Regions from separate parts of the Pseudomonas sp. Fl5BN2 genome, predicted to be linked through region 1. Evidence: riboswitches for the same ligand, from Rfam matches in the RefSeq annotation. Region 1 holds a riboswitch; each other region holds the start of a gene.

Region 1 (4,068 bases):
ACTGAAAACTGGATCGACTTGAACTTCATAAAGGCTCCGGGCGCAGGAATAGGGTCTGCCCCGCTGTATCGGCCGCTGCATTGCTGGCCATTAGCCTCGGGTGGGAAAATGACTGCTTCAGATGGCTTGAGGTGATGCTTGGCAGGCAGGTGTTCCAGGGCCCTGGCGGCCTGGAGGGGCATATGAAGTTTTTCCTACGGGGCCCGTATGTATCTGAATTACGACTGATAATGTGATTTGCATCTGGCGCGGATACAGTTCCGCCCTTAGGATACGCGCCATGTTTTCAGGGAGGTTTGCATGAAAAAGAAGTCATTGGTTGTATGTGCACTGAGTGCCGCTGTTCTGCTCAGTGGTTGCGAGACGGTCAACACCACCAACGGTGGCGTTGTGGGCGTGGATCGCAAGCAATCCATGTTCAGCATGGTCTCCAGCGCTGAGGTCAATCAATCCTATGCTCAGTCCTACCAGGAGACCTTGGGGGAGGCCAGCAGCCAGGGCGTGCTGGACAAAACCAGTGCCAACGCCAAGCGCCTGCAGGTCATCGCTGATCGCCTGATTGCCCAGGCACCTAACTTCCGCCCTGACTGCGCGCAGTGGAAGTGGGAGGTCAATTTGATCAAGAGCGACGAGCTCAACGCCAACTGTGGTCCTGGCGGCAAGATCATTTTCTACTCCGGTCTGATTGATAAGCTGAAACTGACCGACGATGAGATCGCTGCGGTGATGGGCCATGAAATTGCCCATGCCCTGCGTGAGCATGGTCGTGAGGCGATGTCCAAGCAGTACGCGGTCGGCGCAGGCAAGCAGATCGCTACCTTGTTCGGGGTGCCGCAAGAGACGGTTGCGCTGGGTGACAACGGGGTAAACCTGCTGATGACCCTGCCCAACAGTCGCGAGAATGAAAACGAAGCGGACCTGATCGGTCTGGAGCTGGCCGCCCGTGCCGGTTACAACCCGAATGCGGCCATCAGCCTGTGGAACAAAATGGGCCAGGCTGCGGGCGGTTCCGCGCCACCTGAGTTCATGAGCACTCACCCGGCTTCCACTAGCCGTATCGCCTCCTTGCAGGCGGCGATTCCCAAGGTGATGCCGTTGTACGAGCAGGCCAAGAAGTCCTGATCTGCGCACGTCATTCTCGATGACGTGGTCGCCGGCAAGGCGGCTCCTGCGCAACCTGCAGGAGTCGCCTTGCCGGCGATTTCATTTATACCCAGCCACTGATCTGCATGGCCTTGTACACCGCCACTATGGCGAGGATGAAGAAGGCTGACGCAGCCAGACGACGAATCAGGGTCAGGGGCAGTTTGTCTGCCGCAAAGTTGCCCGCCAGCACCACCGGTACGTTGGCAATCAGCATGCCCAGGGTGGTACCGATGATCACCAGCCACAGGTCCGGGTATTGCGCGGCCAGCATGACGGTGGCGATCTGGGTCTTGTCGCCGATTTCCGCCAGGAAGAACGCAATCAGGGTGGTCAGGAAGGGCCCGAACTTGCGCGCGGTAGTGGCTTCGTCATCGTCCATTTTGTCCGGAACCAAGGTCCACAGCGCAGTGGCGGTGAAGCTGGCGGCGAGAATCCAGTGCAGGGTCGAATCCGAGAAGAAGCTACCGAACCAGGCGCCGACTGCACCCGCGGCCGCATGGTTGGCCAGGGTTGCGGCGACGATGCCGGCGATGATTGGCCAGGGTTTGCGAAAGCGCGCGGCGAGAATCAGGGCGAGCAGTTGCGTCTTGTCGCCGATTTCGGCCAAGGCAACGATTGCGGTGGGAACGAGTAGAGAATCCAGCATCATCAGGGTTTTCCTAAGGGGCGGGTCGACACGGCTATGACACGTACAGCCTTCCCGCCCCGGGTAAGGTGTTCGTGTCATAGGTCTTGTCAAACCCTGCGGTCCGTCTGTGCGGACTCTTGGGTCGCATGCGCCATGGTCTGAGGACCAAGTATGTTGACGCATGCCGGACGAGCGTGGCGCTCGTGGGAGACTACTCCCCTAGGACGGAGCGGATTCTGCCTAGGCAAAACCCTTTCGGCAAGCCTTGTTTGCGAAAAAACCAGTTAGCCGCGCTTGGCTCGGTAGATCCGGAAGCCCTGGCCTTCGGCCTTGATCGCACAAGGTCCCAGATGCTCTTCGATCAGCGGTTGGTAGCGCAGGAAGCTGTTGGCAACTACCCGCAGTTCGCCACTTTTTTGCAGATGTTTTGCTGCTTTTCGCAGCAGGTTTTCCGTGGCCTGGTAGTCGGTGTGAACCCCGATATGGAAGGGCGGGTTGGTCAGGATGCAGTTCAAGTCCATCGGTGCAGCATCGATGCCGTCACCGGTCAGGACCTCGGCCTCAAGGCCGTTGGCGGCCAGGGTCAGGCGGCTGCTGGCAGCGGCGAAGGCATCGACATCCAGCAAGGTCACTCGGTTGTCCGGGTAACGGCGCTTCACCGTGGCTCCCAGCACTCCGGCGCCGCAGCCGAAATCCAGCATGTGGCCGCTGGGCAGGTGATCCAGATGTTCCAGCAGCAGTGCGGTGCCGCGATCCAGGCGCCCGTGGCTGAACACCCCAGGGAGGCTGACGACTTTCAACGGCCCTTCGGTCAGCGGCAGTTCGTACTCCTCGGCCAGACTCTCCAGAGCCACCGGCTCGGGGGCATTGGCCACGGTGACCTGCCACAGCTGGCAGTGCCGCGCGCTGTCGAGCTTGCGTGGCTTGCCAAAGGGGTTGAGTTGCTTGGCGGCACTTTCCACACCGCTGCGCTTTTCCCCCACCAGGTACAGCTCGCGACCGGCCAGGCGCGAGGCGAGGGCGTTGAGCAGGTAGCCAGTGAGGTCCTTGGACTTGGGTAGAAACAGCACGGCGCTGTCGAAGGATTCCGTCGGGGCTGTTACGCCAAAATGGCTGCGGCCTGGAAAGCGAGCTTCCAGGGCCGCTTGATCGCCGGCGTGCCAGCTCCAGCCTCGGGCGTTGGGCAGGCGTCCCAGCAGGTCATCCGCAGCCAGGCCGACCAGCAGCATTGAGCCTTGAAACAATTGAGCCTGGCGTAACAGTACTTCACTGCGTGTGTCCATGATCCGCACCCGAAAAAAGTAGCGGAGTTTATCAACTCACGACACGCAGCGGGGTACCACTGAAGAAGGCTTGGGCATTTTCGCTCAGTTGGCCAACAATTCTTTGCCGTGCCTCTCGACTGCCCCAGGCGTTGTGCGGGGTCACGATCAGCCGCGGAATGTCGGCGGCCAGCAGTGGATTGCCGGCCGAGGGTGGTTCGACACTCAGCACATCGGTGGCGGCGCCTCCCAGATGACCATTGCGCAGAGCGTCGGCCAGGGCCTGCTCATCAATCAGGCCGCCGCGAGCGGTATTGACTACCAAGGCGCCGGGCTTGAGCAGGGCCAGTTCGCGGGCGCCGATAAAGTGCCGAGTGTGTTCGTTGAGCGGGCAGTGCAGGGTCAGCGCATCTACTTGTGGCAACAGATCTTCCAGGGGCAGGCGATCAGGCCGGGCCGGGCGCCCAGGGATTTGTCCCAGCACCACGCGCATGCCAAAGGCTTCGGCCAGGCGCGCTACGGCGCTGCCCAGTTCGCCATTGCCCAGCAAACCGAGGGTCTTGCCTGAGAGCTCGATGATCGGGAAATCCAGCAGGCAGAACTGCTTGGCTTGTTGCCAGCGGCCCGCGGCCACGGCCTGTTGGTAGTCGGCGACTCGGGTGGCCAGATTAAGCAGCAGCATCAGGGTGTGCTGGGCTACCGAAGGGGTGCCGTAGCCCTGGCAGTTGCTGACGGTGATGCCCTGGCTGCGGGCCGCGGCCAGGTCGACATTGTTGGTGCCGGTGGCCGCTACCAGGATCAGTTGCAGATCCGGGCAGGCGGCCAGGGTCTCGGCGGTCAGCGGGACTTTGTTGCTGATGGCCACCTGTGCCCCTTGCAGTCGTTCAGCCACCTGCTCCGGGGCGGTTTGGGCATGCACTTGCAAGGGGCTGAAACTGTCGCGCAGCGCCTTCAGATCCAGGTCACCCAAATCCAGTGAGCTGTGATCGAGAAACACGGCGCGGCGATTGTTAGTCATGAACTGTACCTTTT
Region 2 (4,068 bases), on a different contig from region 1:
CCCATATGATTCTTGTCGCGCCGCTCCTCGCTTGCGCCAACCCAGGTACTGAACGACAAGTCACCCCATTCGCTACCCCAGCCCAAGCCCTGGTCCGTGTTGAGGAAAATGCCGTAGGGGCTGACGATCTCGCCGCCGAGCAGTGGTGCCACGGTGCGCTCGTCGCTGCCGCTGTAGCGTGGAACGCTGGCGACGCCGGCGTGCACGCCATATTTCCAGTCTTCGGCATGCAGCGGGGCGGACGCTGTGGTCAAGCCGATAGTGCTGACCCAAAGGGCCGCGGCAGTGGTGGAGCGTTTCAGGGTTTTCATCCCGGTTTAGAACCTCAGGTAGTGGTTGTTGTAGGTGCGTTTGAATGAGTAGCCGAGGACGTTGACCCCGTTGATCTGGCGGCGCACGGTGTCGCCCAGGCCTGGACCATGGCCGGCGATCACCGCGTGTGCGTTGTCCACTGGCGCCAGGATGTAGTCGGTGAGGGGACGGCCCTCATGCAGGCTGCGGATCATCAGGAAACCGTCTTCAAGGGTGATGCTGACGCCATTCATGGGGGCATTGGCCTGGCCTTCGTTGAGGGTCTGGTAGGTACCCACCGTGGCCAGCCAGTTGTCGGGCAGGGGCACCGGATCGATGCGTTCTCCTACCGCCAACAGCTGGCCATGACTCCTGGCGGTGAACACCCGGTGACCCTGGACGCTCATGACGTCCAGCTGCACCCGGCCCAGGTCGCCCAGGTCCTGCAGCCAGAGCCCGAGGAATTTCTTCTGTGCCCGCAGCCAGCCGTATTCGTCGCGCAGCAGTTCAAAGCGGGTGCCGGCCAGTTCGCCGAACAGGTGCTGGTCCTGGTCGCGGATCCGCAACACGCCCCAGGCTGTGGCATAGAAGCCGGCCAGGTGTTGGCGATCCGCGGCTTCCGGTACTCGACGCCGCTGGATCGGTGGGGGCGCTGCCTGAGCGGTGCTCGGTTGATCCTCGTCGGCAGTGCCGTGAGCCTGCAGCAGCATGCGCAGGACCTGATTCACCAGGGGCTGGGCGAGGGCTTCGCCGCTGCTGGAGTTGCTCATTACGATCACCGCCAGTTGCTGCTCCGGGAGCACGCTGATCTGCGCATGAAAGTCGCCGCTCACTCCGCCGTGCTGCCAGGTGCGAATGCCTGGGCGCACCCACTCATCGCCGCAGGGTGAAAGGAACCAGCCCAGGCCCACCTGGCAATCGAAATCCAGCGGATTGCCGGTGTTCTGCGGGCGCACCATTTCGTTGATCGAAGCCGCCGACAACAGCTGGTGATTCTTGTAGTGGCCCTGGGCGAAGAGCATCCGCACGTAGCGACTCAGGTCCCGGGGGCTGCTCCACAAGCCGTTGGCGGAGAGGTCGCGGACCAGGGTGTCGTTGCTGCGGGTGCCGTTTGCATAACCCTGGGCGCGATTGGGTTGGGCATGGCTGTCACCGCTGAAGCTCGACTGGCCCATGCCCAGTGGACGCAGCAGGGTTTTTTGCAGTTGCCGTTCGAGGTCCAGGCCGCTGCAGCGCTCGATCGCCGCGCCCAGCAGCGCGTAGCCCAGATTGGAATAGGCGGTCTGGGTGCCCGGGGCGTTGCTCAGCCAGAGGCCGCTGAGCTTTCTCGGCAACTCGCCGAGGGCCGGGGGCGTGTGCAGTTCGCGCAGGTATTCGGCGGGCATCCCGGCCTGGTGGCTGAGCAGGCGACGCAGGGTCACCGCCTGGTCGGCGGCACTCTGCTCCTCGTGAAAGCGTGAGCGGACGTAGAACTCCTTGAGGGTGTCCTGCAGGGGCGCATCGAGTTGCAAGCGGCCTTGTTCAATCAGCTGCATGACTGCGGTGGCGGTCAGCAACTGGGACAGGGCGCCGGCACGAAAGGCGGTGTTCTCGGTGACTTGCACGCCCCGGGCCTGGTCGGCAAAACCAAAGCCCCGAGCCCAGATCAGTTCCTGGCCATCCACCAGGGCGATCGACAGGCCCGGTACCTGATGCCTGGCCATCTCCTGGGGGATGTACTGCTTCAGGTAGCGAATGATGCTGGCGTAGTCGCCAGGCTCGATAGGCGGCGCTAAAGCGGGCTGCTGATTGCAGCCCAGGCTACCCAGCAGAATGCCTAGCAACGGCAGGCCGAGAAGTTTGGCAGACATGCAACACCCGAGCGGAAATTTGATGTGCGCATGCTAGGGAAGGGGGGCTGGTCAGTCTTTGGCAGCTTTGTCTGGAAACTGTCAAAGAGTGTTAAGACCGCCGGCTCAGACATCCGCTGCCTTTCATGGGGGGCGCTGCAGGATGTTGCCGCCGAGCGTCATGAGCCCGTGTACGGCAATGAAATTTTCACAATCGACGGGCTAAGCTGCGCGCCTCTTTGGGGAGTAACCTGCCACCGCCTGCTGCGGTGGAGCCCGTATCAACACACTCGGCAACCTGCCGTGGTGCGGGCGCCGTTTCGGTTGGTGAGACCATCGACATACCTGTGCTGAAGTCGGGCGCGTGGGTATGTCGTGGACTCAAGCCCGACCGGAAGACCCAAGATGAACCCTGCCTCGATCATTTTCCTCGCCTTCGCCATGTCCACCGATGCCTTTGCCGCCGCGGTAGGCAAGGGTTCGGCCATGCTTAAGCCACGCCTGCTGGAAGCCTTGCGCATCGGCCTGATCTTCGGCGTCATTGAAGCCATCACCCCGGTGGTCGGCTGGTTCATCGGCCAGGCCGCGACGCAGTGGGTGGCCAACTGGGACCACTGGATCGCCTTCAGCCTGCTGCTGTTGCTGGGCCTGCACATGATCTACAACGGCACACAGCTGCAAACCGAAACCGAGGAAGAAAAGCCCCGCCAGCATGGTTTCTGGGTGCTGGCAGTCACCGGTTTCGCTACCAGCATCGATGCCTTGGCGGTAGGCGTGGGCCTGGCTTTCGTCGACGTCAACATCTGGGTCGCGGCCAGCGCTATCGGCCTGGCCACCATGACCATGGTCACTCTCGGCGTCATGCTGGGCCGGGCCATAGGTACGGTGATGGGGCAGCGTGCGGAAATATTGGGTGGCGTGGTGTTGATCATTGTCGGCTCCGGCATTCTCTACGAGCACTTGTCGGCGCTGGCTTGACTCTGTAGTTACTACAGGGTTTTTACTGGCGATCACAGTCTAGTGGAGTGATCGACATGAGCTTTTTCGGACGGTTGTTGGCAGGGCATCACGGTGGTGGGCACGGCGGCGGGCACGACGGTTCTCGGGGCGGGCATCCGGGCTCTGGGCATTCGACAGGGGCCGGCAGCCCTTGCCCGCAATGCCGGGCGTTGAACCCTGCGTCCGCGCGTTTCTGCCAGCAATGTGCAGCATCGCTGGTGCCGGCCGGTTGCGCTCAATGCGGTGCGACATTGGCGGCGGGCGCGCGATTTTGTGGGCAATGCGGCCGCGCCTCGAACTGAGGCGCGGTGCGGGCGGGAGGTTACAACTCCAGGCTGTGAATCACCTGGGTGGCATCGTCGGGGTCGATGGCACTGCGCATGCCGAGGGTTTTCGCCAGCCGGCGCATGCTGTAGTTGGAAGCCGCATCCACCGAATACATCTGCTTGAAACCATTGTTTCGGGCCTCGTCGATCAGGTGCTGCATCAGCAGTGCGCCGAGGCCCTTGCCTTGCCACTCATCGGCGATGGTCACGGCGAATTCGCAGCGCCAGGGTTGATCGTCGAGTTGCGCGTAGCGGCTGATACCGACTTCGCGCAGGTCACCGTTGTCATGGACCAGGGCCACGTAGGCCATCCGTTGTGGGGTGCCAACGTCCATCAACTGATCCAGCAACTGGTCGCCCACCTCCTTGATTTCACCGAGGAAGCGCTGGTGCCGGGTGACGGGGGAGAGGTTTTCGATAAAGGCCTTTTCCCGCTCGCGGTCCTGAGGCCGGAGCGGACGGATCAGTACATGGCTGCCGTCGCTCAAGGCGTCGATCCAGTATTGGCCTTGTTGTGCCGGGAACGGCGGGGGGGCGAGAACATCGAGAGCGCTGTTGGGCATGATCAAGTCTCCGGAAAACCAAAGGGCGAGCAATTACCTAGAGCTTTACTCCGCTGCGGG
Region 3 (4,068 bases), 120 kb from region 1:
AGCGCCGCGAAAGCGAATCCAGTAGCCGGCGGCTTCGATCAGCGTGTTCATCATGTTGCGGATCTGTTGCCACCCGATAGGCATCATTGCTCCTTGCGCGCGGGCTAAAAGGGCTGGAGAAAAATCTCCGGACGTCCAGTTTGCCTGCTGTAAGATTGCCATCCTTTGCCCCGTCCCCCCCCTTTGCAGTCGATCCATCAAGGATGAATCATGAGGTTTCACTCGCTTTTGTTGCTAGGCCTGTCCCTGGGGCTTGGTGGCTGTACCTATGTCTCGACACTCAAGGCCACTGCCGTGAGCTACCGCGGGCCGGCCGCGGCCGCAGATACCGCGCTTATTCGTATCGTTGCACAGGGGTTGGTGCGTGGTGTGCCCGATAGCGATTGCGTCGACTGGCGCAAACCGGGCTCGGGCCTGATGGTCAAGCCCCATCGTGGCCGCCCCAACCCGAACTTTCGCAACCTGGGCATTCCGATGACGGCCGAGACCGATCGCATGCGTCGCCAGGAGGGTTTTGGCGCCAACGAACTGAGGCTTCCGGCCAATCGCCCGTTCGCTTTCCAGTTCTACAATACCGAGCCGGGTATGAGCCGGGACTTCCGCGCCGTGTGTGAGCAAAGCGTGACCTTCGTCCCCGAGGCCGGCGCAACCTATCAGATGGTCTTTCTCCAGGACGGCATGTGCACCGCGATGTTGCGCAAGATCGATGCCCAGGGCCGGATGCTGCCGGAGCCGGTGGGCCTCAAACCCAGCGACTACTGTTCTGCCGATGCCCGATTGAACGACTCCAGGTAAGGCGCTCAGTGGCGGTAGTGCTGGCAGATCTCTTTCCAGATATAGGCGCCACGAAAGCGGATCCAGCGGATAAACAGGTCGTCGCGAAATGCCTGTACGCGGCTGTTGCGGCGCCGCTCCAGGCTGTTTTCGATGGCCTCCAGCAACCACTCGCGCTGAAAGCCCTGCCAGATCTCCGGGATCACCGACATCAGGTTGACGTAGCATACCGGCGCTACCTCGTAGTACAGGATGCGTTCCACCTCGGCGCGATCGTAAGCCTCGGTTTCCCGGGCGATGTAGGGGTAATCCACCTCGTTATCTATAAAAGCGTCTGACAGCACGTAGCGAATGTCGGCCCGTTGTTCCGGGGTGATTTGAGCTGACATGACACTTTCCTTCCTGCTCTCAATGTCCATTGAAATAGATGGCTCCCTGTCCTGGTTTCGTGCTCGCCGGGCCGGTGAGTTTCGCGGCTGCCTATAGATCAAGCGCAACCAGCAGAACCGCAAACAGCACATACAGCAGGGCCATCGAAGCCAGCAGCGTGCGCGAGATTATGCCTTTGCGGAAAGCGAAGAACAGGGTGCTCACACCCAGCAAGGTAATGACTGCCGCCAACACCAGGGATTTATCCAGCAACCACGGGGTGAAGAACAGGCAAAACGCGGTGGGCACAGTGGCCTGGATCATCATGGCGCCGCTGATGTTGGCCAGTGCCAGGCGATATTTGCCCTGGCGCACCCAGATAATGGCATTCAGAGTCTCAGGCAGTTCGGTGGCAATCGGGCTGAGCAGCAGCGCCAGCAATTGCGGATGGATACCCAGCATCGGGCCCAGGGCATCGAGTTGCCCGACGAAGACGTGCGAGGCGGCAAAGATGACCAGCAAGGCGGTCAGTGTTTGCAACACCGCCGCTGAGGTCGACGGTGTCGCTTGGCGAGGCGATAGCTTCAGGGGTTCGATGTCCTGCTCTTCGTCGTCGTGCTCGGCACGCATTTCCTTGCAGAAATACGCCACATAGGCTGCCAGAAAGACGATCCCCAGCCAGGGCTTGTAGGCAAACACCACCAGGCCCAGGGCAATCTTCACCACGAAAATGGTAATGAACCAGCCTTGGTCGCGGCTGAGTCGCTTGAAGTCCTGGCGGATGGCGTCGGTATCCGCCAAGCGCTTGCGCGACAGCAGCAGCGTCACGCCCACTACCGCATAGGCGATGGTCACCAGGACCAGCGGGCCCCCCAGCGCCGCACCGATACCTAGCGACTTCTGAGCCTCGGTGCCACCGAACACCACGGCAATAAAGGTGATGACGCTTTCAGGCAGGGCAGTTCCGAAGGCCGCGAGGATGGAACCCGTGGCCTGCTGGCCAACGGCAAGCTTGCGCCCGACCCATTCCACACCGTTGACGAAGTATTCGCAGGCCAGATAGATAACGACGGCGGAGCCCAGAAGCAACGCAAGGGTGATGGGCATTGAATGCATGAGGAAACCTGGGGACGGACACAAGAGCCAATGGTTCGGACACCCGTGTCCGACCCAGGACAGGTGTCTTCACCAATGGTCTTGCCAAGTCGCACGACCGGTCACGCCATGGCTTGCCAGCCAAGTATGTTGACGTGACCCCCTTCAGCAAACGAAGGCGGCTACTCCCCAAGGGAGGCGCGATCCTAGTGGCGCAGAACCGGTGCGTCAACCGCTATGGTTGTGCAACTGATGAGATGCCCAGGTGAAGGATTTTCATTCGTACTGCCCTGCTGTTTATTGCGCGGCCATGCCGCTTTGAAACGGTGCCGTGTGGGCGAAAAAAGCTGAAAAATGGAGGTTTTTTCGCTTTTTTCCGGTCCTTCAGGGGAGCGTTTCTGGAGTAGTAGAGGATTAATCTGGCGCAATCATCCGCGTCGGCGCGGTGCCATCGGCATTGTGCTGATAGATCGCTGTGGGCTGCCCCTGCTCATTGAAAAACACTTGGCCAATCCCCGATGAGTTCCACAGCCGCTCCCCGGCCTCTGCATGTTCGGGTACATGGGGAATCACCTTCATCAGCCGGCGCTTGGTGAACCAGTTCAAGGGCGAACGCGGTGAATAGAGCCAGCGATTGAGGCGGTCGAACCACTCCAGCAGGGCGGCGGGGAATTGGTTCTTGATGCCGCTGCTGGTGATCTGCCAGATCCGCGGGCCGCCTTTGCGATGACGGATCAGGACTTCGTAGACGAAGGAGTAGTGCACATCGCCGGAGAGAATCACGTAGCTGCCCGGGGTCCGCGAGTGGCGGAAAATATTCAGGATCACCTGGGCCGAGCCACGGTGGGCCATCCAGTTTTCCGCGTCCACCAGCAGCGGGTAGCCGCACCAACTGAAGACTTTCTGCACCGTCTCGATCAGCTTGACGCCGAAGATCGGCGCCGGGGACACGATGATTGCCGAGGGGTGGTCCAGCAGTTCATGTTGCAATTCGCTCAGGGCTTCCCAGTCCAGCAGGCCCGAGGGTTGGGCCAGGTTGAACTCACTGCGCCAGCGTCGGGTGCGGGTGTCCAGTACGACCAGTGCGGGGCTGCTGGGCAGCACGTACTGCCAGTGCTGGAAGCGCAGCAACTGGTCGATCAATTCATCCTGGTCGGCGCAGTTCAGCTCTTGCCCGTTGTGTGCCGTGGCGCTCAAGGCGCGGGTTTGCTCCAGTAGCGGGCCGAAGGCATCCGGGTTGTTGCCCCAGCCCTGGCACAGCAGGTAGGCCAGCAAGGCGTTGCCGATGATGCGCTTGGAGAAGGAATGGCCGTAGGCGGTTTCTTCCCACTGGGCGCTGAGGTTCCAGTCATCGGTGATGTCGTGGTCGTCGAAGATCATCAGCGTCGAGAGATGGGCGAAGACTCGCGCCACGCCGTCCAGGTCGCTGACGAAAGCGTCGATGGGCTGTTGTTCCTTGGCGTAGCGCGCCTGCTGCTCCGGCGTCAGTTGTGGTGGCTGCGGTGCGATCAAGGTCCATGGCACGGGCGACCAGACCAGCAGGTACATGGCCAGCACTTCGGCGAAGGTCACCAAGTGGTTGTCGGCGTTGCTGCTGGTGAAGATCGGCTTTTTCACTCCGCCGAAAAATCGCTCGCGCAGGGTTTCGTTGCTCTTCAATGCCGGGAGCAATTCGGCGCGCTGGTAGTAGCTGGCACGATGGCGATAGAGCGCGGCGCTGTCGCCCACCACCGCGCCTTCCAGATGCTCGTCGAACAGACCCAGACGCTCGATCAAGGCATGAATCGCCCGCAGCATGGGGCCGGCCACATCGTCGGCATACACCTGGTC

Evidence for each region. Region 1 has a riboswitch for manganese ahead of GV819_RS14685 (TMEM165/GDT1 family protein). Riboswitches for the same ligand answer to the same signal wherever they lie in the genome.
Region 2: it holds a riboswitch for manganese, as region 1 does, so the genes downstream of both, mntP (manganese efflux pump MntP) here and GV819_RS14685 (TMEM165/GDT1 family protein) in region 1, are expected to answer to the same signal.
Region 3: it holds a riboswitch for manganese, as region 1 does, so the genes downstream of both, GV819_RS14120 (sodium:calcium antiporter) here and GV819_RS14685 (TMEM165/GDT1 family protein) in region 1, are expected to answer to the same signal.

Annotation. Positions count from the first base shown of each region.
Region 1 is NZ_JAAARL010000009.1:141,627-145,694, reverse strand. Features, by position in the region: gene GV819_RS14690 (M48 family metallopeptidase) at 301-1,122, shown strand; gene GV819_RS14685 (TMEM165/GDT1 family protein) at 1,208-1,792, opposite strand; yybP-ykoY riboswitch at 1,884-2,007, opposite strand; gene GV819_RS14680 (class I SAM-dependent methyltransferase) at 2,059-3,057, opposite strand; gene GV819_RS14675 (2-hydroxyacid dehydrogenase) at 3,089-4,054, opposite strand.
Region 2 is NZ_JAAARL010000031.1:4,694-8,761, forward strand. Features, by position in the region: gene GV819_RS29730 (MipA/OmpV family protein) at 1-311, opposite strand, end outside; gene GV819_RS29735 (serine hydrolase domain-containing protein) at 318-2,141, opposite strand; yybP-ykoY riboswitch at 2,355-2,515, shown strand; gene mntP (manganese efflux pump MntP) at 2,526-3,098, shown strand; gene GV819_RS29745 (double zinc ribbon domain-containing protein) at 3,155-3,421, shown strand; gene GV819_RS29750 (GNAT family N-acetyltransferase) at 3,442-4,008, opposite strand.
Region 3 is NZ_JAAARL010000009.1:25,115-29,182, reverse strand. Features, by position in the region: gene GV819_RS33195 (hypothetical protein) at 1-84, opposite strand, end outside; gene GV819_RS14130 (hypothetical protein) at 211-795, shown strand; gene GV819_RS14125 (DUF7079 family protein) at 801-1,163, opposite strand; gene GV819_RS14120 (sodium:calcium antiporter) at 1,255-2,259, opposite strand; yybP-ykoY riboswitch at 2,245-2,437, opposite strand; gene GV819_RS14115 (alkaline phosphatase D family protein) at 2,653-4,068, opposite strand, start outside.